Regions from separate parts of the Serratia sp. TSA_130.1 genome, predicted to be linked through region 4. Evidence: predicted binding sites of a transcription regulator. Region 4 holds the regulator's gene; each other region holds the start of a gene.
What was found. Region 4 encodes LexA, which represses DNA repair genes until DNA is damaged. Its sites were predicted from a motif close to TNCTGTATGTACATACAGNA; they were not measured.

Region 1 (5,537 bases), on a different contig from region 4:
GCTGCGCACCGTGCAATCGGCGCTGTCTTCAGACTGCCCCAGCACATCCACGCGCAGTTCGCTGAACACCAGCACCAGCGGTGAAGCCAACTCTTCCAGTTCGATGCGCAGCACCTTGCCCGCCAGGCGTTGGCGAGCGGCTTTCATGCTGCGATCGCGAAACAGCAGGTTATTCAGCGAGGTTTCCAGCGCACCGGTCAGCAGAGGGGTAAACAGCATCGGCATCTCCCTCTCAGAACTTGAAGCCGCGATGCAGGGCGACAATCCCACCGGTCAGGTTGAAATAGGTGACGTTTTCAAAACCGGCGTTGCCCATCATGCCCTTCAGGGTTTCCTGATCGGGGTGCATACGGATCGATTCCGCCAGATAGCGATAGCTGTCCGGATCTTTCACTACCAGCTCGCCGATCTTCGGCAGCACGTGGAAAGAGTATGCGTCGTAAGCTTTGCTCAGCGGCGCCAGCAGCGGTTTGGAGAACTCCAGCACCAACAGGCGGCCGCCCGGCTTCAGCACGCGGAACATCGAACGCAGCGCTTTGTCTTTGTCGGTGACGTTACGCAGGCCAAAGGAGATGGTGATGCAATCGAAGTAATTGTCCGGGAACGGCAGCGCCTCGGCGTTGGCCTGCACGTAATTGATGTTGCCGACGATGCCGCGATCGCGCAGCTTCTCGCGCCCCATCTTCAGCATCGAATCGTTGATGTCCGCCAGCACCACCTGCCCCTGCTCGCCAACCATGCGGGAGAACTTGGCGGCCAGGTCGCCGGTGCCACCGGCCAGATCCAGCACGCGCTGCCCGCGGCGCACGCCGCTGCAGTCAATGGTGAAACGCTTCCAGATACGGTGGATGCCGAACGACATCAGGTCGTTCATCACGTCATACTTTGCCGCTACCGAATGAAAAACGTCCGCCACCATGGCCTGTTTTTCGTCTCTAGCGACGGTGCGAAAACCGAAATCGGTGGTTTCCTGCGATTGATCTGCCATTGTCCTGCCTGCTATTCAGTCAATTTTGTGTGGATGAGTGTACCAGAAGCCCGAGGAATACCCCACCTCGCCACGGCCTCAGCCGTGCGAAACGAAGCCCGGTTCCCCGGTGGTATCATCATCGTCGTTCGTCTGCGGCAGCGCGGCAACCTCGTCGTCGTTCGCCTCTTCCGCTTCATCGTGTTGCGCGCCGGCTTGCTGCGCCAGCAGCGGGTTTATCGGCCGCTTGACCTCAACCCCCAGCGCACGGAAACCTTCAATTTGGCCGATAAGATTACCACGGCCTTCGCTCAGTTTGTTCATCGCCTGACGATAACTGCCCTGCGCCTTGTCCAGGCTCTGCCCCAGCGCGGACATATCGTCCACGAACAGCCGCATCTTGTCATACAGTTTCGCCGCGCGCTCGGCGATGCGCTGGGCATTCTGGCTCTGATGCTCATAGCGCCACAGGTTGGTGATGGTACGCAGCGCCACCAGCAACGTGGTCGGGCTGACCAGCATGATGTTGTGCTTGAGCGCTTCGCTGATCAGCTCCGGCTCGCGATCGATAGCCAGCAGGAAGGCCGGCTCGACCGGAATGAACATCAGCACATAGTCCAGCGAACGCAGCCCCGGCAGCTGCTGGTAGTCCTTACGGCCCAGCATGCGAATGTGGCCACGCAGCGAAGCGATATGTTCGCTCAGCGCCGCTTCGCGCTCCGCCTCGTCTTCACCGTTGAAATAGCGCTCGTAGGCGATCAGCGACATCTTGGCGTCGATCACGACATCCTTGCCCTGCGGCAGGCGCACGATCACATCGGGCTGCATGCGACTCTGATGATCTACCCGCACGTTGACCTGCGTTTCATACTCGTGCCCTTCGCGCAGGCCGGAGGCCTCCAGCACCCGGCTCAGCACCACTTCACCCCAGTTGCCCTGGGTCTTGTTGTCGCCTTTCAGCGCCTTGGTGAGGTTGATGGCCTCGCGCGCCATTTGCGCATTCAACTGCTGCAGATTGCGTATCTCGTGCGTCAGCGTATGGCGCTCACGCGCCTCCTGGCCAAAGCTGTCCTGCACCTGCCGGCGGAAACCGTCCAGTTGTTCGCGCAGCGGCAGCAGTAACCGATCCAAACTTTGCTTATTTTGCTCGTCCACCTTGCGGCCGCTGTGTTCAAAAATGCGGTTGGCGAGGTTTTCAAACTGGGTAGTGAGGCGCTGTTCGCTGTTGATCAGCAGACGCTGCTTCTCCTCCGCCGCCATGCGCGTCTCTTCCAGACGGATGGTGACTTCGCGCAGCTCGGCCTCCTGCGCGCTGTTCACCTCGCGCTGGGCGCGCAGCTCTTGGTTGAGCAGCTCGCATTCGTTGCGCCAATGGTTGAGCTGTTGCAGTTTTTCATGCCCGGCCGCCAGCTGGCTGTGCAGGTTGCGCAGCTCCAGCTCGTTCTGGCGCGACTGCTGTTCGTGGCGCAGCAGGGCCTCCTGCCGCACGGCCGTCTCCTGCTGCGCCTGCTGCAACGCTTGCTCCAGCAACCGCAGTTCGGTTTCATGTTGCGCGTTCGTCTGCTGCACTCGCAGACTGGCGATCAGCCACCCTAACAGCATGCCGATCGCGACGCCGCCAATCCCATAAATCAGACTGGTATCCACCCTGCCTCCTGTTGCACCTTGCCGTTCCGGCGTTTCGCACGCCCATTGCCCGTCACGTTAAGGGGAGGCTGTATGGATGTCCAGCCTGATTTTGCCCGCCGCGCACAATATTGCGCGGCGCTGCGCAATTTAGCGAGAAATCAGCCCAGCCACTGGCTGAGCCACTTGATGCCGAAGGCCCCCGGCGCCAGAATGCCGAACGCCCAGATCATCGCCGACGTGACGTTGGCCAACTGGAAGTAGCGCTGCGGCATGCCGCAAATGCCCCCCACCAGCGGCACCACGGCGCGCAGCGGGCCGAAGAAGCGGCCAATGAAAATGCCCAGCACGCCCCAGCGCTCAAAGAAGGCGTGGCCGCGCGCCAGCAGCTGCGGATTGCGCGACAGCGGCCACATATGGGCCACCCGATCCTGATAGTGGTAGCCGATCCAGTACGAGAGCCAGTCGCCGAAAAACGCCCCGGCGGCGGCGGCGGCCCAAATCGGCCAAAAGGCGATGCCGCTTTCGCCGATCAGCGCGCCCAGCGCCAGCAGGATCACCGTGGCCGGCAGCAGCAGCGACAAAAACGCCAGCGACTCGCCGAACGCCAGGAAGAAGATGATGGGAATGGCCCAGCCTTCGTGCTGACGCACGACGTCGCTGACCCAGTTAATAACGTCATTGAGGCTCAATGCAGGGCTCCTGATACGCGATGGTTCGCCGCCTAGGATAAGCCGGGGCGAGTTAAACCCCGGCTAAACACGCGGCAATTTACTCGAGGTAGAACGCCCGCAGCACTTCGCGCTGGGCCGCGCCCAGGCCGTATTCCGCTTCCAGCCAGCGGTCGGTGGAGCCGTATTGTTGGCGGATGCAGCCCAGCGCCGTCATCAGGAACTCCTCGCGCGCGCTGAGCACGTAGGCGAATTGCTCCAGCGCCGCCGCATTCAACTTGATAGACAGCTGATCCAGCATCTGCTCGCGGAAAGCGGCCAGCGTGGTTTCGGTCAGCAGATAGTCTTCCAGCACCGTCGCTTCGTCGGCCCCCAGCGCGAACAGCACCAGCGCCGAACCGACCCCGGTGCGATCCTTGCCGACCGCGCAGTGTTGCACGATCGCGCCGCCGCCGGGGTTGCTCAACAGCTGCGCCAACCGCTGATAGGCCGCATTGCCGAACGGCAGGCGGCGATACAGCTCCAGCATGAACGCCCGGGCGTCGAAAGCGGCCAGCGTTTCGTTGGTGAGCTTTTCCAGGTTGGCGTTGACTTCGCTGCTCAGCGGGTTGGCCGGCACGTGGTGATAGTCGGCGCCATTCCACAGAATATCCGGTTTGGCATGCACTTCGTCGGCATCGCGGTAGTCCAGCACCGAACGCACCGGCACCCCAGCGAGGAAAGTGCAGTCGTTTTCCGTCAGCCGCTCGAGAGAACCGGAGCGGAACAGCAGGCCGCGTTTGATGCGGCGCCCGTCGGCCACGCCGTTGCCGCCGAAGTCACGGAAGTTAATGCCGCCGTCGAGCGGCGCAAGCGAAGGATGAAGCAGGATCTGGGCGGTCATAAACGTCCTCGTTGTTTTTGTTCTGACAACGCGCGGCAGCCATCGGCGCAGCGCTGAGGAGTATCACCGTAACAGATTAGCCGCGAATGGAAAAACGGACCGCGTCGGCGGCCCGTTCACTCCGTTGACAAAGGAGGAAAAAACGCGGTTTTTCCTCCTTTGTGGTTATCCGCCGAAAATCAATGAATTGATTTTCCCTGTTTGTTATCCGCTGCTTTCTGCAAACCGGGCAATGGCATGAGGTTTGTCATCAATCTCAACGGACCGCGTCGGCGGCCCGTTGAGGGAAGGTGATTACAGCAGACGGCGGGCGGCGTCCACCACGATCTGCACCGCTTTGCTTTCGGTGTTTTTCATGGTCTCGGCGTTCGGGATCTCTTGCTGGGTGCGGTTAACGATCACCCCGGCCACCATGCCGGCGCGCAGGCCCTGGCTGGCGCACATGGTCAGCAGCGTGGCGGATTCCATTTCATAGTTCATCACGCCCATCGCCTGCCATTCTTCCATCGAGCCTTTGAAACGGCTGACCACGCGGCCAGAGTAGGTATCGTAACGTTCCTGGCCCGGATAGAAGGTATCGGAAGAAGCCGTCACGCCAATGTGGGTGGTGGCGCCGCTGGCTTTGGCCGCTTCCACCAGCGCGGTGGTGCAGGCGAAGTCCGCGACCGCCGGGAACTCCATCGGCGCAAAGTGCAGGCTGGCGCCGTCGAGGCGTACCGCTGCCGTAGTCACCAGTACGTCGCCGACGTTGATGTTCGCCTGAATGGCGCCGGTGGTGCCGATACGCAGGAAGGTGCGGATGCCCAGCTGCGCCAGCTCTTCCACCGCGATAGAGGTAGACGGGCCGCCGATGCCGGTGGAGCAGACGATCACCGCCTTGCCATCCAGCTCTGCGCGCCAGGTGGTGAATTCACGATGGGAGGCCAGATGCACCGGATTTTCCATCAGCTTGGCAATTTTCTCTACGCGCTGCGGATCGCCCGGCACGATGGCAAGCTGGGCCCCTTGTAAATCGTTCTTGGTGAGGCCGAGATGAAAAACATCAGACTGAGACATACGAGACTCCTCATGGATCATGTTTATTGGGAGGAACAAAAAAGCACTCTACTGAAAATCGCCGCTTAATTTCGTGACGATAGTCACTATGAAAAGAGAAACAAATTACATGCTACATATTTTTTGTGATTTTTATCACAAAAAAGCACTATAAGGCATCCAGAACGCACCGCTAAACCTCAGTCTAGCCGACAAACCTTGCCGCTCCCTGCCCGTTGATTGCCGGCTGAAACTATTTAGCTCATCAATTCGAAATACCCCCATCTTATCGGTTGCTTAGGGACAAAAAAGCCCTCTAACGCACCTTATGGCACTTACGCGGGCCAAAACGCGT
Region 2 (5,537 bases), on a different contig from region 4:
GACCTTCAAGTCGCAAAGCGGCGCCTATGTGCGGGAGCATTTCTTCGGCAAGTACCCGGAGTTGCTCGCGCTGGTCGCCGATCTGAGCAACGATGAGATCTGGGCGCTGCACCGCGGCGGCCACGATCCGCAAAAGGTGTACGCCGCCTACCATCAGGCGATGCATACCCCGGGCAGGCCGACGGTGGTATTGGCCAAAACGGTCAAAGGGTTCGGCATGGGAGAAGCCGGTGAAGGGCAGAACATCAACCATCAGCTGAAAAAAATGAGCCAGGATGCGGTGAAAGCCTTCCGCGATCGTTTGGGGCTGACGCTCCCCGATGCGCAGCTGGAAGCGATCCCTTATCTGAAGCCCGAGCCCGACAGCGCGGCGGCGAAGTACATCACCGCAACGCGCACCGCGCTGGGCGGCTACATCCCCGCCCGCTTCGGCCAATCTGCCCCGCTGGCGATACCGGCGTTATCGCGCTTCGACAGTCTCCTTAAGGGCAGCGGCGAGCGCAACATGTCAACCACCATGGCCTTCGTCAATATCCTCGGCGCGCTGCTCAAAGACCCCAACATCGGCAAACTGATCGTGCCCATCGTGCCGGACGAGTCGCGCACGTTCGGCATGGAAGGCCTGTTCCGCCAGATTGGCATCCATTCCTGGCTCGGCCAGCTGTATACCCCGCAGGATGCCGGGCAGCTCAGCTACTATAAAGAGGCCAAAGACGGCCAGATTTTGCAGGAAGGCATCAACGAATCCGGCGCGATATCGACCTGGATCGCCGCCGGCACCGCCTACAGCAACCACGATGTCGCGACGATCCCGTTCTATATCTTCTACTCCATGTTCGGGCTGCAGCGGGTGGGCGATCTCGCCTGGGCGGCGGCCGACGCGCGCACCAAGGGTTTCCTGCTCGGCGCCACCTCCGGCAGAACCACCCTGATGGGCGAAGGCTTGCAGCATGACGACGGCCACAGCCACGTGCTGTCTTCCGTGATCCCCAGCTGCGTCTCCTACGATCCGACCTATGCCTATGAACTCGCAGTGATCGTTCAGAGCGGCATGCGCAGGATGTTCGTTGAGCAAGAGGATATTTACTACTACATCACCTTGCTCAATGAGGGATACCCGCAGCCGCCGATGCCGGCGGGCGTAGAGGACGGGATTATCCAGGGGGCGTATTTGCTCAAACAGAGCGCAGCGACAACCCAAGAGAGCCCGCGTGCTCAGCTGGTCGCCAGCGGCGCCATCATGCGCGAGGCGCTGGCGGCGGCGGAGCTGTTGGCCGTGGACTTTGGCGTCGCCAGCGATATCTGGAGCGCCACCAGCCTGAGCGAGCTGCGCCGCAACGGCATGGCGGCCGAACGCTGGAACCTGCTGCATCCGGAAGATCCGCCGAAAGTCCCTTATATACAAAGCCTGCTGGCGGCGCATCCCGGCCCGGTAGTGGTAGCGACGGACTATATGAAGATCGTCGGCGATCAGATCAAACCGTTCTTGCCCGACCGCACCTTTATCGCCTTGGGCACCGACGGTTTTGGCCGCTCGGACACCCGCGAGGCGCTGCGTGAGTTCTTCGAGGTCAACCGCCATTTCATCGCGCTCGCCGCCCTGAAGCTGCTGGCTGACGAAGGCCGTATCGCCCGCAGCGAGGTCAACCGCGCCATGGCGCTGTACGGCATCGCCCCCGATAAGCCGGATCCGGCTGCGGTGAAGTAACACTCAGCCTACCCACGCCGCCGGTTGTCACCCGCGGCGTTTTTCTTCCTTCGATTCGGCAGCGCGCGGCGCCCGCTCCCCCAGCCGCACCAGCGGGATATCCGCCAGCCGGGTGGTGTAAGCCGGCGACAGCATGTCGCGCTTCATTTGCCACGGTTTGACGATCCCCTGCCCGGCGAACCATACGCGCCCGCGCCCTTCCTGATTCAGGCGATCGAGGGTCGCCATCAGGCGCTCGCTGTTGCGGCGCGGCGGGCAGTCGTCGAACAGGTCGATCTGCGCCATGGCGGCGGCGCTGAAATCCCCCAGCATCACGCCGCCCTTCAGATAACGCCGCCCCTCCTGCCAAATGCTCTCCAGCGCGCGCACCGCCATGGCGATGATGTCGCGGCTGTCGTTGCTCGGCGTTTGCAGCCGGGCGGTGCCCATATTGCTGTAATAGCCTTCGCCCGCCGAATGCGGGCTGGTTTTGATAAACACCGACACGTTGCGGCAATAGCGCTTTTCCTGTCGCAGCTTTTCGGCGGCGCGTTCGGCATAGCTGCAGATCGCCTCGCGCATGTGCGGGTAGTGCGTCAACCGCTGGCCGAACGAGCGGGAACAGATGATCTGCTCTTTCGCCGCCGCCTCATCTTCCCATTGCAGGCATGACTCGCCGCGCAGCTCACGTATCGTGCGCTCCAGCACCACGCTGAAGGTTTTACGCGCCAGCCGGGTATCGCAGTCCGCCAGCTGCAGCGCGGTGTGAATGCCCATCGCCTGCAGCTGGCGCGTCAGGCGGCGGCCCACGCCCCACACTTCTTCCACCGGAAGCAACGCCAGCAGTTTGCGCTGGCGCGCCGGATCGGATAAATCCACCACGCCGCCGGTGCCGCGCCATTTCTTGGCCGCGAAGTTGGCCAGCTTGGCCAGCGTTTTGCTCGGCGCAATGCCAACCCCGACCGTCAAATGCAGCTCGCGCCGGATGCGATCGCGCACCCGCTGGCCGAACGGTTCCAGCGCTTCGCAGCGCGCCACGCCGTCCAGCCGCAGAAAGGCTTCGTCCAGTGAATAGATCTCCACCGCCGGCGCCATCTCCTCCAGCGTGTCCATCACCCGGCGGGACATATCGGCGTACAGCGCGTAGTTGGAGGAGAACACCGCGACGTTGCGACGGCGCATCTCCTCTTTGATCTTGAAATAAGGCGCGCCCATCGGCACGCCCAGCGCCTTCGCCTCGGCGCTGCGGGCGATCACGCAGCCGTCGTTGTTGGACAACACAATCACCGGCCGCCCCCGCAGGTCGGGCCGAAAGATGGTCTCGCAGGAAGCGTAGAAGCAGTTGACGTCTACCAGGGCGAACATGGTTACAGCGCCGCGTAGACGATAAAGGTCACCACGCCGAAAATCTCCAGCTGCGCTTCGTCGTCGAACACGATGGGCGCGTAGGCGGGATTCATCGGCAACAGCCGCACGTCGGGGTGGCGCTGCAGCTTTTTGACGGTGAATTCACCGTCCACCGCAGCGATCACGATATTGCCGTGCTCCGGCGTCAGGGCGCTGTCGACAATCAACAGATCGCCATCCTGAATATTGCCGTCGATCATCGACTCGCCGCTGGCGCGCACGAAGTAGGTGGCGTTGGGGTGCCGTACCAGCAGTTTGCCGATATCCAGCCGGCTCTCGACATAGTCCTGCGCCGGGGAAGGAAAGCCGCAGGCCACGCGATCGGCAAACAGCGGTAACGTTAGGGGTTCACCTGGTGAAAAAGCATACAACCTTGAATTGCTCAGCATAATCATAACCAAACTGTATATTTATACAGTTAAGCATAAACAAAACGCGAACGCGTGCAACCCCCAATCCCCCTGCGGATCGCACTTTGCCGCGTAATATAATAATTTTCTGAGCGATTTTTCCTGCAGCTTTTGGCGTTCTTCACGTGTGTTTGCACACATGATATCCACCAAAACTGTGGATAATGCGGCACTCAGACCGTTGGCGTATCGATGGGCAGGATGAGTGAGGGATTGTCATTGCGAACGGCGCCGACGGCGGGCGATACCGGTTGCCAGACGAAATCCTCTGCCTGCAGGCTGTACACGTCAGCCTGCATTTGACCAGAGGGCGGGACTAAGCGGGTGTCGAGCCAGTCGCGCGCGGCCGTCGGTCTCTGCTGCGTACAGCGCCGCAAAGAACAGCGGCAGGCCTTGCCTCAGCAAGAGCCCACGGGAGGAACGGCGGACGGCCTTACAAAATGACGCCAATAAAATTGCGACTGGCAATGGCATCAATGGGACGGCCAGAGACGAAAGTCAGTACGTTATGCCAGGAGCTTGGGATAACCCGACAAACGCTGTACCGCCACATTTCCCCTGATGGTCCACTGCGAGCTGACGGTATAAAGCTGCTCAACCGGGGATAATTTTAGCGGACGGAAAAATCTGGGGTTCCGGCGTAGAACCCCGAATAAGGAATAATCCTTAATTCATTTCAGGATTATTAATTCCATCTAAAACCTCTCGGCAATATTCTTTTTTATAGGCTTCATCATTACTTAATGACTTAACCAAAAAATCAGCATTTTTCCAACCATTATCCCAATGCGTATCGAATTCTGACTGTTCATCCTTTAATGCTCTAGTTAATGAGTCTTTTATTTGTTTTTTATATTTATCAATTTTCTCATTGGTTGCCCCACAAACATCATGTGCAACACGAGCATTTGAGCCAGAAAAACCTATTGCTGAAATTGCCATCGCTTCATTTGATTTGTCGAAATCATTCGCATATGCCACAGCATTAGATAAAGCGAATATGACAAGAGCAGGTATGATTTTTTTGTATGAAATCATCTTTCACCTCTAACTCATTGATTGTTCATGGGGTCAGTTTGGATATCGAAAATTATTGTACATTAAGGCTGCTTTTTAATCAGTCTCAACTTCTTTATAGAAGGCCTAAATGCGACAAACTTGGGAAGTACTGTAGCCTGTCGCGTCTGCTGTTTCTCGGATGCTCAGTTTCTTAATCTGTCGGTAGTACAGGACTTTCTGATGTCGTTCCTGATCTGCCTGCTTTCCCCGGTATCTACCCAACGTATGCGCCCGTTCAATTCCCGGCTTTTGCCGTTGGCGGCGACTTGATCGTTCCGTCCGCGCGCCACAGCAGCAGGCAGGGGGCGCGCAGGTTCGGCCAGCACAATCAGCATCCGTCGCTACAGCGGCGACGGCCGGCGGACGTTAACCGTTGCCACGATGTCACTCCTCTCTCTTATAGATGAGGACATGCAGGCGCAGCCGGTCGGCATCAACACGTTCATCCATTATTGTGCCCGGATAGCCCTGCAGCGCCAGACCGTACCAGAAACTCAGAATGGCAGAAGGCTTACCCAACTCTAGGGTGTAACCCATCCCGCCCTGGTTCAGATTGCATTTTTTAATCGCATCTTCTGCTTCCCGGATCAGCTGCGCATAGCTGAGTGAAAAATTCAGTGCCTGATCCATCCTGCTCGCTCCATCTCACCGCTGGCGCGCACGAAGTAGGTGGCGTTGGGGTGCCGCACCAGCAGTTTGCCGATATCCAGCCGGCTCTCGACATAGTCCTGCGCCGGGGAGGGAAAACCGCAGGCCACGCGATCGGCAAACAGCGGTAACGTTAGGGGCTCACCTGGTGAAAAAGCATACAACCTTGAATTGCTCAGCATAATCATAACCAAACTGTATATTTATACAGTAAAACATAAACAAAACGCGAACGCGTGCAACCCCCTATCCCCCTGCAGATCGCGCTTTGCCGCGTAATATAATAATTTTCTGAGCGATTTTTTTTTACGCCTGCTAAGTGTTTC
Region 3 (5,537 bases), on a different contig from region 4:
CCGCCAGATACATCTGCGGCAGATAGCGCGAGTAATAATCCTGCATATCCTCGATCTGCTCGACGATGATGCTGGCCCAACTGCCCGCCGGTTTGCCCTGGATCCAGGCCGGCCCGAGCTGCTGCAGCTTATCCAGCACCTGCCGGCGCATGCGTTGGCGGATCACCTGCCCACACAGAAAACCGACCCGTTCCCGCAGCCAGCTCAGCAGCGCCCGCAGCGCGAACGCGACGGCCAACCAGATAAACGAAGGGATCAGTTGCTCACGCGGGGTGTGTTCGATGATCAGGGCGTGCAGCAGGCTGGCCAGCAGCCACGCCTGCGCCACGATCAGCAGGCCGCTGAACAACCCCAACAGCATGGAAAGGCGCAGCCAACGCTGCGCTAACGAACTCTGGGTTTTAAGCCAACGGGTTAACTGTTGCTGTCTGGTTTTTTTCATCAGATATGCGTCTGCGTCGCCGGCGCCCGTTTGTTACGGGCTGGGTTAACGTACTGTTAAATAATAGTGTTTGGCGCAATCGGCGACAAACAAGCGAGGCCTCATGTTACCTCGTGACCCGGCAGACTGAAAAGAATAAAGCGGGCAAATATGGCTATAACAGATGGGAGAGAGAGATTGCTGAACCCAGAAACAAAAAAAGCGGCTCGAGAGCCGCTTTTTGCCGATGATGAAAACGTCTTAGCAGACTTCTGCGCCAGCGATGCCGTCCAGATAACGCTCTGCGTCCAGCGCCGCCATGCAGCCGGTGCCAGCTGAGGTGATCGCCTGACGGTAGATGTGATCCATCACGTCGCCCGCGGCGAAGACGCCAGGGATAGTGGTTTGGGTCGCATTGCCGTGAATGCCGGACTGCACCTTGATGTAGCCGTTTTCCAGCTCCAGCTGACCGCCGAAGATGCCGGTGTTCGGGCTGTGGCCGATGGCGATGAACACGCCGGCCAATTCCAGCTCACGGGTTTCGTTTTCCGCTTTGGTGCTGCGGATACGCACGCCGGTCACGCCCATTTCATCGCCCAGCACTTCGTCCAGCGTATGGTCGGTGTGCAGCACGATGTTGCCGCTCTTCACTTTTTCCATCAGCCGGTCGATCAGGATTTTCTCCGAACGGAAGCTGTCGCGACGGTGGATCAGGTGAACCTCGGCGGCGATGTTTGACAGGTACAGTGCTTCTTCAACGGCAGTATTGCCGCCGCCGACCACTGCGACTTTCTGGTTGCGGTAGAAGAAACCGTCGCAGGTTGCGCAGGCGGAAACGCCTTTGCCCTTGAACGCGTCTTCGGAAGGCAGGCCAAGATAGCGGGCGGAGGCGCCGGTCGCGATGATCAGCGCGTCGCAGCTGTATTCACCGCTGTCGCCGAACAGGCGGAACGGACGCTGCTGCAGATCGACGCTGTTGATGTGGTCGAAGACGATTTCAGTCTGGAACTTCTCCGCGTGCTCGCGCATGCGCTCCATCAACGCCGGGCCGGTCAGGCCTTCGGCGTCGCCGGGCCAGTTTTCCACTTCGGTGGTGGTGGTCAGCTGGCCGCCTTGTTCCAGACCGGTGATCAGCACCGGGTTCAGGTTGGCGCGCGCCGCGTAGACGGCGGCGGTGTAACCGGCCGGGCCGGAACCCAGAATCAGTAATTTGCTATGTTTAGCCGTGCCCATGAATAACCTCTTTATTCCACAATGGCGGACAATGAAGCCGATTGTAGGGAAAATGGCGCAGTAAAAAAAGCGCCGGGCGACGTTGTTAACGATTTGTATGATAGTTGTCGCCTATTAATGCATCCGTTGTCGGTAAATCGGTCGTCGAACGCAGAAATTTAACTTATCAAAGCCGCATTCGGCCAGCGAATCGCCAACCGTGCAAAAACGGCGCACTCTGCGGCTTCCGCCGCTCCCGACCGGGGTTTATCAGCCAGCGATTCATAATCAAAAATGGGATGCAGACTTTTCATGACGGTACGTTGTTCTGATTTTGCTTCTTTTACTTTGACAATCCGCTGCGCATTTGCGAAAACATCATAGGAAGAAGAAATTATCCCCGTAACACCAGCAAATCGTACGTATTTGCGCCGCAAGGCGACGATACGCAGCGGGAGTGCGGAGCAGGGCGCGCAAGCGTTTGCTGATTTTTTCTCGACCGAAACATCGTTGCCGGCGCTGCGCGGAGTTGGACAGACAGGCTGCGCGGCGTGGAATGATGGTAGTGAAGAAGCACATGACAGGCATCGGGTCTTCGCTTGGAACGAACCCTTACACATTGACGTTGGCTAGGGTGTGGCAAGTGCACGGAAGAAAATAAGAGAGACAATAATAATGGCAGACAACAAGAAACGCCCGGGTAAAGATCTTGACCGTATCGACCGCAACATCCTGAATGAGCTGCAGAAGGATGGGCGTATTTCGAACGTCGAGCTTTCGAAGCGCGTGGGGTTATCCCCGACACCATGTTTGGAACGCGTGCGCCGTCTCGAGCGCCAGGGTTTCATTCATGGCTATACCGCATTGCTGAACCCGCATTATCTGGATGCGTCCCTGCTGGTTTTCGTGGAGATCACATTGAACCGCGGCGCGCCGGATGTGTTTGAGCAATTCAACTCGGCAGTGCAGAAGCTTGAAGAGATTCAGGAGTGTCATCTGGTTTCCGGCGATTTCGACTACCTGTTGAAAACCCGCGTACCGGACATGTCGGCTTACCGCAAATTGCTGGGTGAAACCTTGCTGCGTTTGCCGGGGGTTAACGACACCCGTACCTACGTAGTGATGGAAGAAGTGAAACAGAGTAACCGTCTGGTTATCAAAACACGGTAAGGTGCAGGTGCAAAACCTGATTAAATTGGTTACACTCCTGTTTATTCATACAGTTTCGGCGCCGGGGCAGTTTCTCGGCGCTGTTGCTATGTCAGCTAACAGGAACCTGGAGAGCCTTTCTTGAGCCAGGAATATACAGAAGATAAAGAAGTTACCCTGAAAAGACTCAGCAGTGGCCGGCGTTTGCTGGAAGCTGTGCTTATCGTGGTAGCGATTTTTGCCGTTTACCTCATGGCTGCGTTGGTCAGTTTCAACCCGTCTGACCCAAGCTGGTCGCAGACCGCGTGGCATGAGCCGATTCACAATCTGGGCGGCGGTGTCGGGGCCTGGTTGGCCGATACGCTGTTCTTCACCTTCGGGGTGCTCGCCTACGCGATACCGCCGATCATGCTGGTCCTGTGCTGGGCGGCTTATCGCCAACGCAGCAACAGAGACTACATCGACTATTTCGCGCTTTCCCTGCGCCTGATCGGCACCCTGGCGTTAGTGCTCACCTCCTGTGGGTTGGCGGCGCTGAACGTTGACGATCTCTATTACTTCGCCTCCGGCGGCGTGATCGGCAGCCTGCTGAGCAACGCCATGTTGCCGTGGTTCAACGGCATCGGCGCTACGCTGGCGCTGCTGTGCGTATGGGCGGCGGGGTTGACACTGTTTACCGGCTGGTCCTGGCTGGTGATCGCCGAGAAGATCGGCGGGGCGGTGTTGGGCGTTGCGACGGTGATGACCAATCGCTCACGCCGCGAAGAGCGCTATTTCGAAGATGACGAGCGTTACGTTGACGACGAGCCTGAGCAGGCAGGGAAGGGTGCCGCCGCAGCGGTTGCCGCGACCGCCGCCGGAGCCGCGGCCGCCGATGACGACGTGCTGTTCTCCGCGCCTTCGGTTACCGAAAGCGCCAAAGCGGCGGCGGAAGACGCCGCCGATCCGTTGCTCAGCGGCCTGCGCGCCGACGATGGTGAGCTTGAAGCAGTAGCCGCACCCAGCGCGCCGGTGGCTTCGCCTGCACCGACGGTGAAGGCAGAGATCCACGAGCCCGTTGCTGCGCCGATCGCCGCTCAGGCGCCGTCGGTAACGGTGGCGCCGGCCGCGCCGGCCTCGGTCAATCAGCACCCGGTAAGTGCGCCGGCGCAAGACGCTACGCCGCCGCTGTATTCCTTCGAGATCCCGGAAGAAACGCCTGCGCCTAAGGCGACGCGTCCTGTCGATCCTTATCAGGATGACGATGAGCCGCGCCTTGGCAACTGGCAAGAGCCGGCCGCGCCGCAGCCGCCGGCGCGTTCTCCCTTTGATTTTACCGCCGCACAGCGTGACAGCGTTGACATCGGCAGTTCGAGCGGTTTCAGCGCCACCGGCGCCAAACCGCAGCCGGATACGGCGGCAGCCGCTGCTGCGGGCGTTGCGGCGGCGACCTTTATGCCGGCCTTCACGGCGACCAGCGACGGCAACCCGCAGGTTAAGCAGGGCATCGGTCCTGAGCTGCCGCGGCCGAACCCGGTGCGCATCCCGACCCGTCGCGAGCTGGCTTCCTACGGTATCAAGCTGCCTTCGCAGCGTGCGGCCGAACAGGAACAGCGCCAGACAGAGGCGGAGCCTCAACAGCTGACGGCGGCGAACCCGCAGGAAGAAGAGGCGCTGCAAGAAGCCGCGCTGCGCCAGGCGTTCGCCGAGCAGCAAAGCCAGCGCTACGGCGAAAGCTACGCGCCGGAGCAGGATGATGAACAGGCTCAGCAGGAGGCTGAGCTGAGCAAAGCGTTCGCCGAGCAACAGAGCCAGCGTTACGGCGAAGACCAGCAGGACGACGAAGCGGCGCGGCAAGAGGCTGCGCTGCGTCAGGCATTCGCCGAGCAGCAGCAGGCGCGTTATGGCCAGCAAGAGCCTGCTCCGCAGGCGCCGGCCGCCAGCCCGGTCGATACCCGCAATGCTTTCAGCTTCTCGCCGATGGCGGATCTGGTGGACGATGGCCCGAGCGAGCCGATGTTCACGCTGTCGCCGCAGCTTGAAGAGCGCATTGAACTGGAAAGCGAGCAAGAGGACGACGTGCCGTTCGGCCAGTTTGAGCCTGCGGCGCCGGCTGCCCAACCTCAGCAATCGCACCCGCAGCCTCAACAATACCAACAGCCGCAGCAGCAACCGTATCAGCAGCAATATCAGCAGCAACAGCCGCAGGTGCAGCAGCCTCAGCAACCTCAGGCCGAGCAGCATCCGGCGATGGACAGCTTGATTCACCCGTTCCTGATGCGCAACGATCAGCCGCTGCAGAAACCGACCACGCCTCTGCCGACGCTGGATCTGCTGACCGAAGCGCCGAAAGAAGTGGAGCCGGTCGATTCCTTCGCGCTGGAACAGAAAGCGCGCCTGGTGGAGGCCAGCCTGGCCGATTATCGCGTGAAAGCCGACGTGGTGGACATCCTGCCGGGGCCGGTCATCACCCGCTTCGAGCTGGATCTGGCGCCGGGCGTTAAAGCGGCGCGCATTTCCAACCTGTCGCGCGATCTGGCGCGCTCGCTGTCGACTTCGGCAGTGCGCGTGGTGGAAGTGATCCCCGGTAAGCCTTATGTCGGTCTGGAGCTGCCGAACGCCAAGCGGCAAACGGTATACCTGCGCGAGGTGCTGGATTGCCCGGCCTTCCGCGACAACCCGTCGCCGCTGTCCATCGTATTGGGTAAAGACATCTCCGGCGAGCCGGTGGTGGCCGATCTGGGCAAAATGCCGCACTTGCTGGTCGCCGGTACCA
Region 4 (5,537 bases):
CGAAGGCGTGGAGGAAACGCTGCAGAAGCTGGCACAGGAAGCCGGATTTGCACTGCGGCACAGCGTGGTGGAAGCGCACGGTCTGTGCGCCGGTTGCGTTGAAGTTGAAGCTTGTGACAGCAAGCATGACTGCGCCGAACACGATCACAGCATCGCCATCAAGAAGAAGTAAGACGAAGTCAGGTACTTCCCTGTACCTGCGGCCGGGGCGCCAGAGGATGGAGCGACGCCGGCCTGCGCTGTTGCCGGCCGCCGTCAGTGGCGGCCCTGCGTGTTACCAGCGGTGTTTGGTGTGATCTTCCCAGGCCTTCACCTCTTTTTCGGCCGCCTCTTTCTGGTAACCGTAGCGCTCCTGAATTTTGCCGACCAGCTGTTCGCGTTTCCCTTCGATGACCGTCAGATCGTCATCGGTCAGCTTGCCCCATTTCTCTTTCACTTTGCCTTTCAGCTGCTTCCAGTTACCGTCGGCTTGATCTTTATTCATAGTCTCTCCGTTAACCTGTGGTGAATCAGTGATCCCTGTTGCCGGTCGGGGTTAACCAGAAATTTTTCTGGCCGATGCTTCCTTCACCTTAAGAAGCACCGCTCCCCTTCATTTACCAGCCACATGATTCATTCTAGTTAAACATGGAAATAAAAAAGCCAAAACACAGAATAAAAAACCATTAACAAACAAAATAAAAACAAAAAACGCTAACAAACAACGAACTAACGCGAACAGATCAAGGCTGAAAACATGTAAGCAAACATGACCAAAATCATAAGAAAAACTAACCATTAACCCAACAAAACGTCCGGTTTAATGTGCAGTAAACCAGCTGCCGCGCACCTGGTGACGGTGCCAAATCCAGCCCAATGCCACGCCACGCAACGTCAGAAACACCGCCAGCGCCAGCCAGAGCCCGTGATTGCCAAGCAGCGGCACACTGAACAGCGTCAGACCGTACCCTGCCGCGGCCACCGCCATGCTGTTACGCATCTCAGCGCCGCGCGTGGCGCCGATAAACATGCCATCCAGCAAATAGCACCACACCCCGACCAGCGGCAAAATGACCTGCCACGGTAAATAGTGGGCGGCCAACGCGCGCAGCTCCGGTAGGGAGGTCAACGCCGCCACGATCTGCTGGCCGGTAACGGCATACGCCAGGCCGAAGGCCAACGCGACCAGCCCCGCCTGCCTGCAGGCCGCGTGCCACACCTTACGCAGTTGGCTGCCGTCCCGGGCGCCGTAGGCGTGGCCGGAATGGGCCTCCACCGCATAAGCGAAGCCGTCGAGCGCATAGGCGGTAAACGTCAGCAGGTTCATCAACACCGCGTTAACCGCCACCACATCGCTCCCCAGGCGAGCGCCGAAAATGGTCAGCGACGCAAAGCACAGCTGCAGCAGCAATGAACGCAACATGATGTCGCGATTGAGCGCCAGCAGGCGACGCAGATCGCCACGCCAGGCCTGACGCAACATCGCCAGGGTAATACCACGCAGACGCATCACCCGCCACGCCAGCCACAGGCCGAGCAATAGCGTGGCATATTCGGCGATGGCGGTGGCCGCCGCCGCCCCTCGCACGTTCCAACCCAGGCCCATCACCAGCCAAATATCCAGCACGATGTTCAGCAGGTTGCCGACGATCAGCAGGATCACCGGCGCACGCACGTACTGCACGCCGAGCAGCCAGCCCAGCAGCACCAGGTTGGCCAGCGCCGCTGGCGCGCTCAACCAGCGGATCTCAAGAAAACGCCGCGCCTGCTCCAGCACCGCGCCATCGCCGCCGACGATCCGCAGCGCCAGTTCGATCAGCGGGTAGCGCAACAGGACGATCGCCCCCCCGGCCAACAACGCCAGCAGCAGCGGTTGCATAAAGGCGCGCGCCAGCGCCTGCGGGTTCTTCGCTCCCAGCGCCTGCGCCGCGAGGCCGGTGGTGCTCATGCGCAGGAACAGCAGCAGCATGAACAGGAAGCTGGTCGCCACCGCGCCGATCGCCACGCCTCCCAAATAGATCGGGCTGTCGAGGTGGCCGATCACCGCGGTGTCCACCAGCCCGAGCAGCGGCACGGTGATATTGGAGAAAATCATCGGCAGGGCGAGGCGCCACAGGGCTTTATCGGTGTCGCTGGTGAAGGCGGAAATCAGGCGCATGATGGGATGTTCCTGTGACAGAGTGACGAAGGGCGAAGTCAGAAACAAAAACGCCCCAAAACAGGGGCGATTGATACAGGGAGCGGCGGTAATGGCGCGGCGATTAAATCCAGTCGCCGTTGCGGATCACGCCGACCGCCAGCCCTTCGATCGTGAAATTCTGCTGGCGCAGATCGACCACGATCGGTTGGAATTCGTTGTTCTCCGGCAGCAGTTCAACCACGTTGCCGTGCTTTTTCAAGCGTTTGACCGTCACTTCGTCTTCGATGCGCGCGACCACGACCTGGCCGTTGCGCACGTCTTGTGTTTTGTGCACCGCCAGCAGATCGCCGTCCAGAATGCCGATGTCGCGCATCGACATGCCGTTCACCCGCAACAGGAAATCGGCGCTCGGTTTGAACAGGGATGGATCCACCTGGTAGTGCCCTTCGATGTGCTGCTGCGCCAGCAGCGGCTCGCCGGCGGCGACGCGGCCGATCAGCGGCAGCCCTTCTTCTTCTTCCATCAGCAGGCGGATACCGCGCGACGCGCCGGAGACGATTTCGATCACGCCTTTGCGTGCCAGCGCCTTCAGGTGCTCTTCGGCGGCGTTAGGCGAACGGAACCCCAGACGCATCGCGATCTCGGCACGCGTCGGCGGCATGCCCGTTTGCGAAATATGATCGCGAATCAGATCGTAGACCTCTTGCTGTCTGGTAGTTAGTGCTTTCATTCCGCCCCCTGTTTGTTTATACAGTCTTGCTGTGAGTATATACAGGTAAGCGCGGATTGGGAACCGAAGAATAAATAAAAATCAGTCAGTAGGCGCTTTGCATCAGCCAAAATGCTGCCACAAGACCGTGCCCCAAACGAACAGCGCGAGTACGATCGCCAGCGACACCGCCGCCGATCCCATGTCCTTGGCCCGCCCGGACAGCTCATGGTGTTCGCTGCCGATGCGATCCACCACCGCCTCGATCGCGCTGTTCAGGATCTCGACGATCATCACCAGCGCCACCGATCCGATCAATAAAATGCGCGCTATCGCACCCACGTCCAGCCAGACAGCCAGTATGATAGCCAGGAGGGTCACCACCAGTTCCTGGCGGAACGCCGCCTCGTGTTGCCAGGCGGCGGAAAGCCCTTTATAAGAATAGCCGGCGGCCTTGATGATGCGGGTCAATCCGGTTGCTTGGTTTGCCATGTTTTCGTGCCTTTCTCAGAGGTCGGTCATAATAAAAAGAGTCTAGAACAGTCCGCGCTGACGGCTCTCGGTTTTCGAACACCACAGATCTGCTACCCGGTTTCTGGTATGCTTGCGGCGCATTGCTAACAAGAGGCTTCACGTTGTTATGTCAGGTTGGCGTAAAATTTATTATAAAATATTGAATTTACCACTTAAATTGTTGGTAAGAAGTAAGGTCATCCCTTCAGATCCGGTTACCGAGCTAGGGTTGGATCCCTCACGGCCGATTTTGTATGTTTTACCTTACAATTCCAAGGCGGATTTGCTGACGCTGCGCACCCAGTGCCTGGCGCAGGATCTGCCCGATCCGCTCAACGCGCTGGAGATCGACGGCACTGTGCTGCCGAGCTACGTGTTCATTCACGACGGCCCGCGCGTGTTCCGCTACTACACCCCGAAAGAAGAGTCGGTAAAGCTGTTCCACGACTACCTGGATCTGCATCGCAGCAATCCGGATCTCGACATTCAGATGCTGCCGGTTTCGGTCATGTTCGGCCGCTCGCCGGGCCGCGAAGGCCACGGCACGCCGCACCTGCGTCTGTTGAACGGCGTGCAAAAATTCTTCGCCGTGCTGTGGCTCGGCCGCGACAGCTTCGTGCGCTTCTCCAACACCGTTTCGCTGCGCCGCATGGCCACCGAACACGGCACGGATAAAACCATCGCGCAGAAACTGGCGCGCGTGGCGCGCATGCACTTCTCGCGTCAACGCCTGGCCGCTGTAGGCCCAAGCCTGCCGGCCCGTCAGGATCTGTTCAACAAGCTGTTGGCGTCCAAAGCGATCGAAAAAGCGGTCGAGGACGAAGCGCGCAGCAAGAAGATCTCGCACGAGAAGGCCCAGCAGAACGCCATCGCGTTGATGGAAGAGATCGCCGCCGACTTCTCCTACGAAACCGTGCGTCTGTCCGATCGCGTGCTGAGCTGGACCTGGAACCGGCTGTATCAGGGCATCAACGTCACCAACGCCGAGCGCGTGCGCCAGCTGGCGCAGGACGGCCACGAGATCGTCTACGTGCCCTGCCACCGCAGCCACATGGACTATCTGCTGCTGTCCTACGTGCTGTATCACCAGGGCCTGGTGCCGCCGCACATCGCCGCGGGCATCAACCTCAACTTCTGGCCGGCCGGCCCGATCTTCCGTCGCCTGGGCGCGTTCTTCATCCGCCGCACCTTCAAGGGCAACAAGCTTTACTCGACGGTGTTCCGCGAATACCTCGGCGAGCTGTTCACCCGCGGTTACTCGGTGGAATACTTCGTGGAAGGCGGCCGCTCCCGCACCGGGCGTCTGCTGGAACCGAAAACCGGCACCCTGTCGATGACCATCCAGGCGATGCTGCGCGGCGGCGCCCGTCCGATCACGCTGGTGCCGATCTACATCGGCTACGAGCATGTGATGGAAGTGGGCACCTACGCCAAAGAGCTGCGCGGCGCCACCAAGGAAAAAGAGAGCCTGTTGCAGATGCTGCGCGGCCTGCGCAAACTGCGCAATCTGGGCCAGGGTTACGTCAACTTCGGCGAACCGCTGCCGTTGACCGCTTACCTCAACCAGCACGTGCCGCAGTGGCGCGAGTCGATCGATCCGATCGAAGCTCAGCGCCCAAGCTGGTTGACGCCGACGGTCAACGATCTCGCCGGCCAGATCATGGTGCGCATCAACAATGCCGCCGCGGCCAACGCCATGAACCTGTGTTCCACCGCGCTGCTGGCCTCGCGCCAGCGTTCGCTGACCCGCGAACAATTGCTCGAGCAGCTCGAGTGCTACCTGCAGCTGATGCGCAACGCGCCTTACGCGCATGACGTCACCGTACCGACGCAGACGCCGGACGAGCTGCTGGATCACGCGCTGAACATGAACAAGTTCGAGGTGGAAAAGGACAACATCGGCGACATCATCATTCTGCCGCGCGAGCAGGCGGTGCTGATGACCTATTACCGCAACAACATCCACCACCTGCTGGTGTTGCCGTCGCTGATCGCCAGCATCGTCATGCATCATCGCCGGGTATCGCGCGCCGAACTGCTGCGCCAGATTGGCATGATTTACCCGATGCTGAAAGCCGAGCTGTTCCTGCATAACGACAAGGAGCAGCTGCCGGACGTGCTGCGGCCGATGATCGACGAGCTGATCCGCCAACAGCTGATCTGCGACAAAGGCGACGAGCTGGTGCTGAACCCGGC

Region 1: the regulator LexA is predicted to act here: its motif matches at 2,681-2,700, upstream of rmuC (DNA recombination protein RmuC).
Region 2: the regulator LexA is predicted to act here: its motif matches at 3,495-3,514, upstream of umuD (translesion error-prone DNA polymerase V autoproteolytic subunit).
Region 3: the regulator LexA is predicted to act here: its motif matches at 2,839-2,858, upstream of ACUTQY_RS08420 (DNA translocase FtsK 4TM domain-containing protein).

What each region holds. Positions count from the first base shown of each region.
Region 1 covers NZ_JBQZFS010000006.1:267,424-272,960, reverse strand. The annotation lists gene ubiJ (ubiquinone biosynthesis protein UbiJ) at 1-219, opposite strand, end outside; gene ubiE (bifunctional demethylmenaquinone methyltransferase/2-methoxy-6-polyprenyl-1,4-benzoquinol methylase UbiE) at 233-988, opposite strand; gene rmuC (DNA recombination protein RmuC) at 1,067-2,614, opposite strand; gene ACUTQY_RS20155 (DedA family protein) at 2,755-3,285, opposite strand; gene ACUTQY_RS20150 (tyrosine-protein phosphatase) at 3,365-4,147, opposite strand; gene udp (uridine phosphorylase) at 4,442-5,203, opposite strand.
Region 2 covers NZ_JBQZFS010000001.1:592,907-598,443, forward strand. The annotation lists gene aceE (pyruvate dehydrogenase (acetyl-transferring), homodimeric type) at 1-1,708, shown strand, start outside; gene umuC (translesion error-prone DNA polymerase V subunit UmuC) at 1,736-3,052, opposite strand; gene umuD (translesion error-prone DNA polymerase V autoproteolytic subunit) at 3,055-3,489, opposite strand; partial or broken gene ACUTQY_RS02805 (SOS response-associated peptidase family protein) at 3,678-3,857, opposite strand; gene ACUTQY_RS02810 (hypothetical protein) at 4,171-4,542, opposite strand; partial or broken gene ACUTQY_RS02815 (resolvase) at 4,648-4,830, opposite strand; gene ACUTQY_RS02820 (hypothetical protein) at 4,948-5,193, opposite strand; partial or broken gene ACUTQY_RS02825 (DNA polymerase V) at 5,208-5,399, opposite strand.
Region 3 covers NZ_JBQZFS010000002.1:356,371-361,907, reverse strand. The annotation lists gene cydD (heme ABC transporter permease/ATP-binding protein CydD) at 1-442, opposite strand, end outside; gene trxB (thioredoxin-disulfide reductase) at 683-1,654, opposite strand; gene ACUTQY_RS08430 (hypothetical protein) at 1,813-2,253, opposite strand; gene lrp (leucine-responsive transcriptional regulator Lrp) at 2,309-2,803, shown strand; gene ACUTQY_RS08420 (DNA translocase FtsK 4TM domain-containing protein) at 2,924-5,537, shown strand, end outside.
Region 4 covers NZ_JBQZFS010000010.1:35,009-40,545, forward strand. The annotation lists gene zur (zinc uptake transcriptional repressor Zur) at 1-172, shown strand, start outside; gene ACUTQY_RS23630 (CsbD family protein) at 275-484, opposite strand; gene dinF (MATE family efflux transporter DinF) at 800-2,137, opposite strand; gene lexA (transcriptional repressor LexA) at 2,241-2,849, opposite strand; gene ACUTQY_RS23645 (diacylglycerol kinase) at 2,952-3,320, opposite strand; gene plsB (glycerol-3-phosphate 1-O-acyltransferase PlsB) at 3,469-5,537, shown strand, end outside.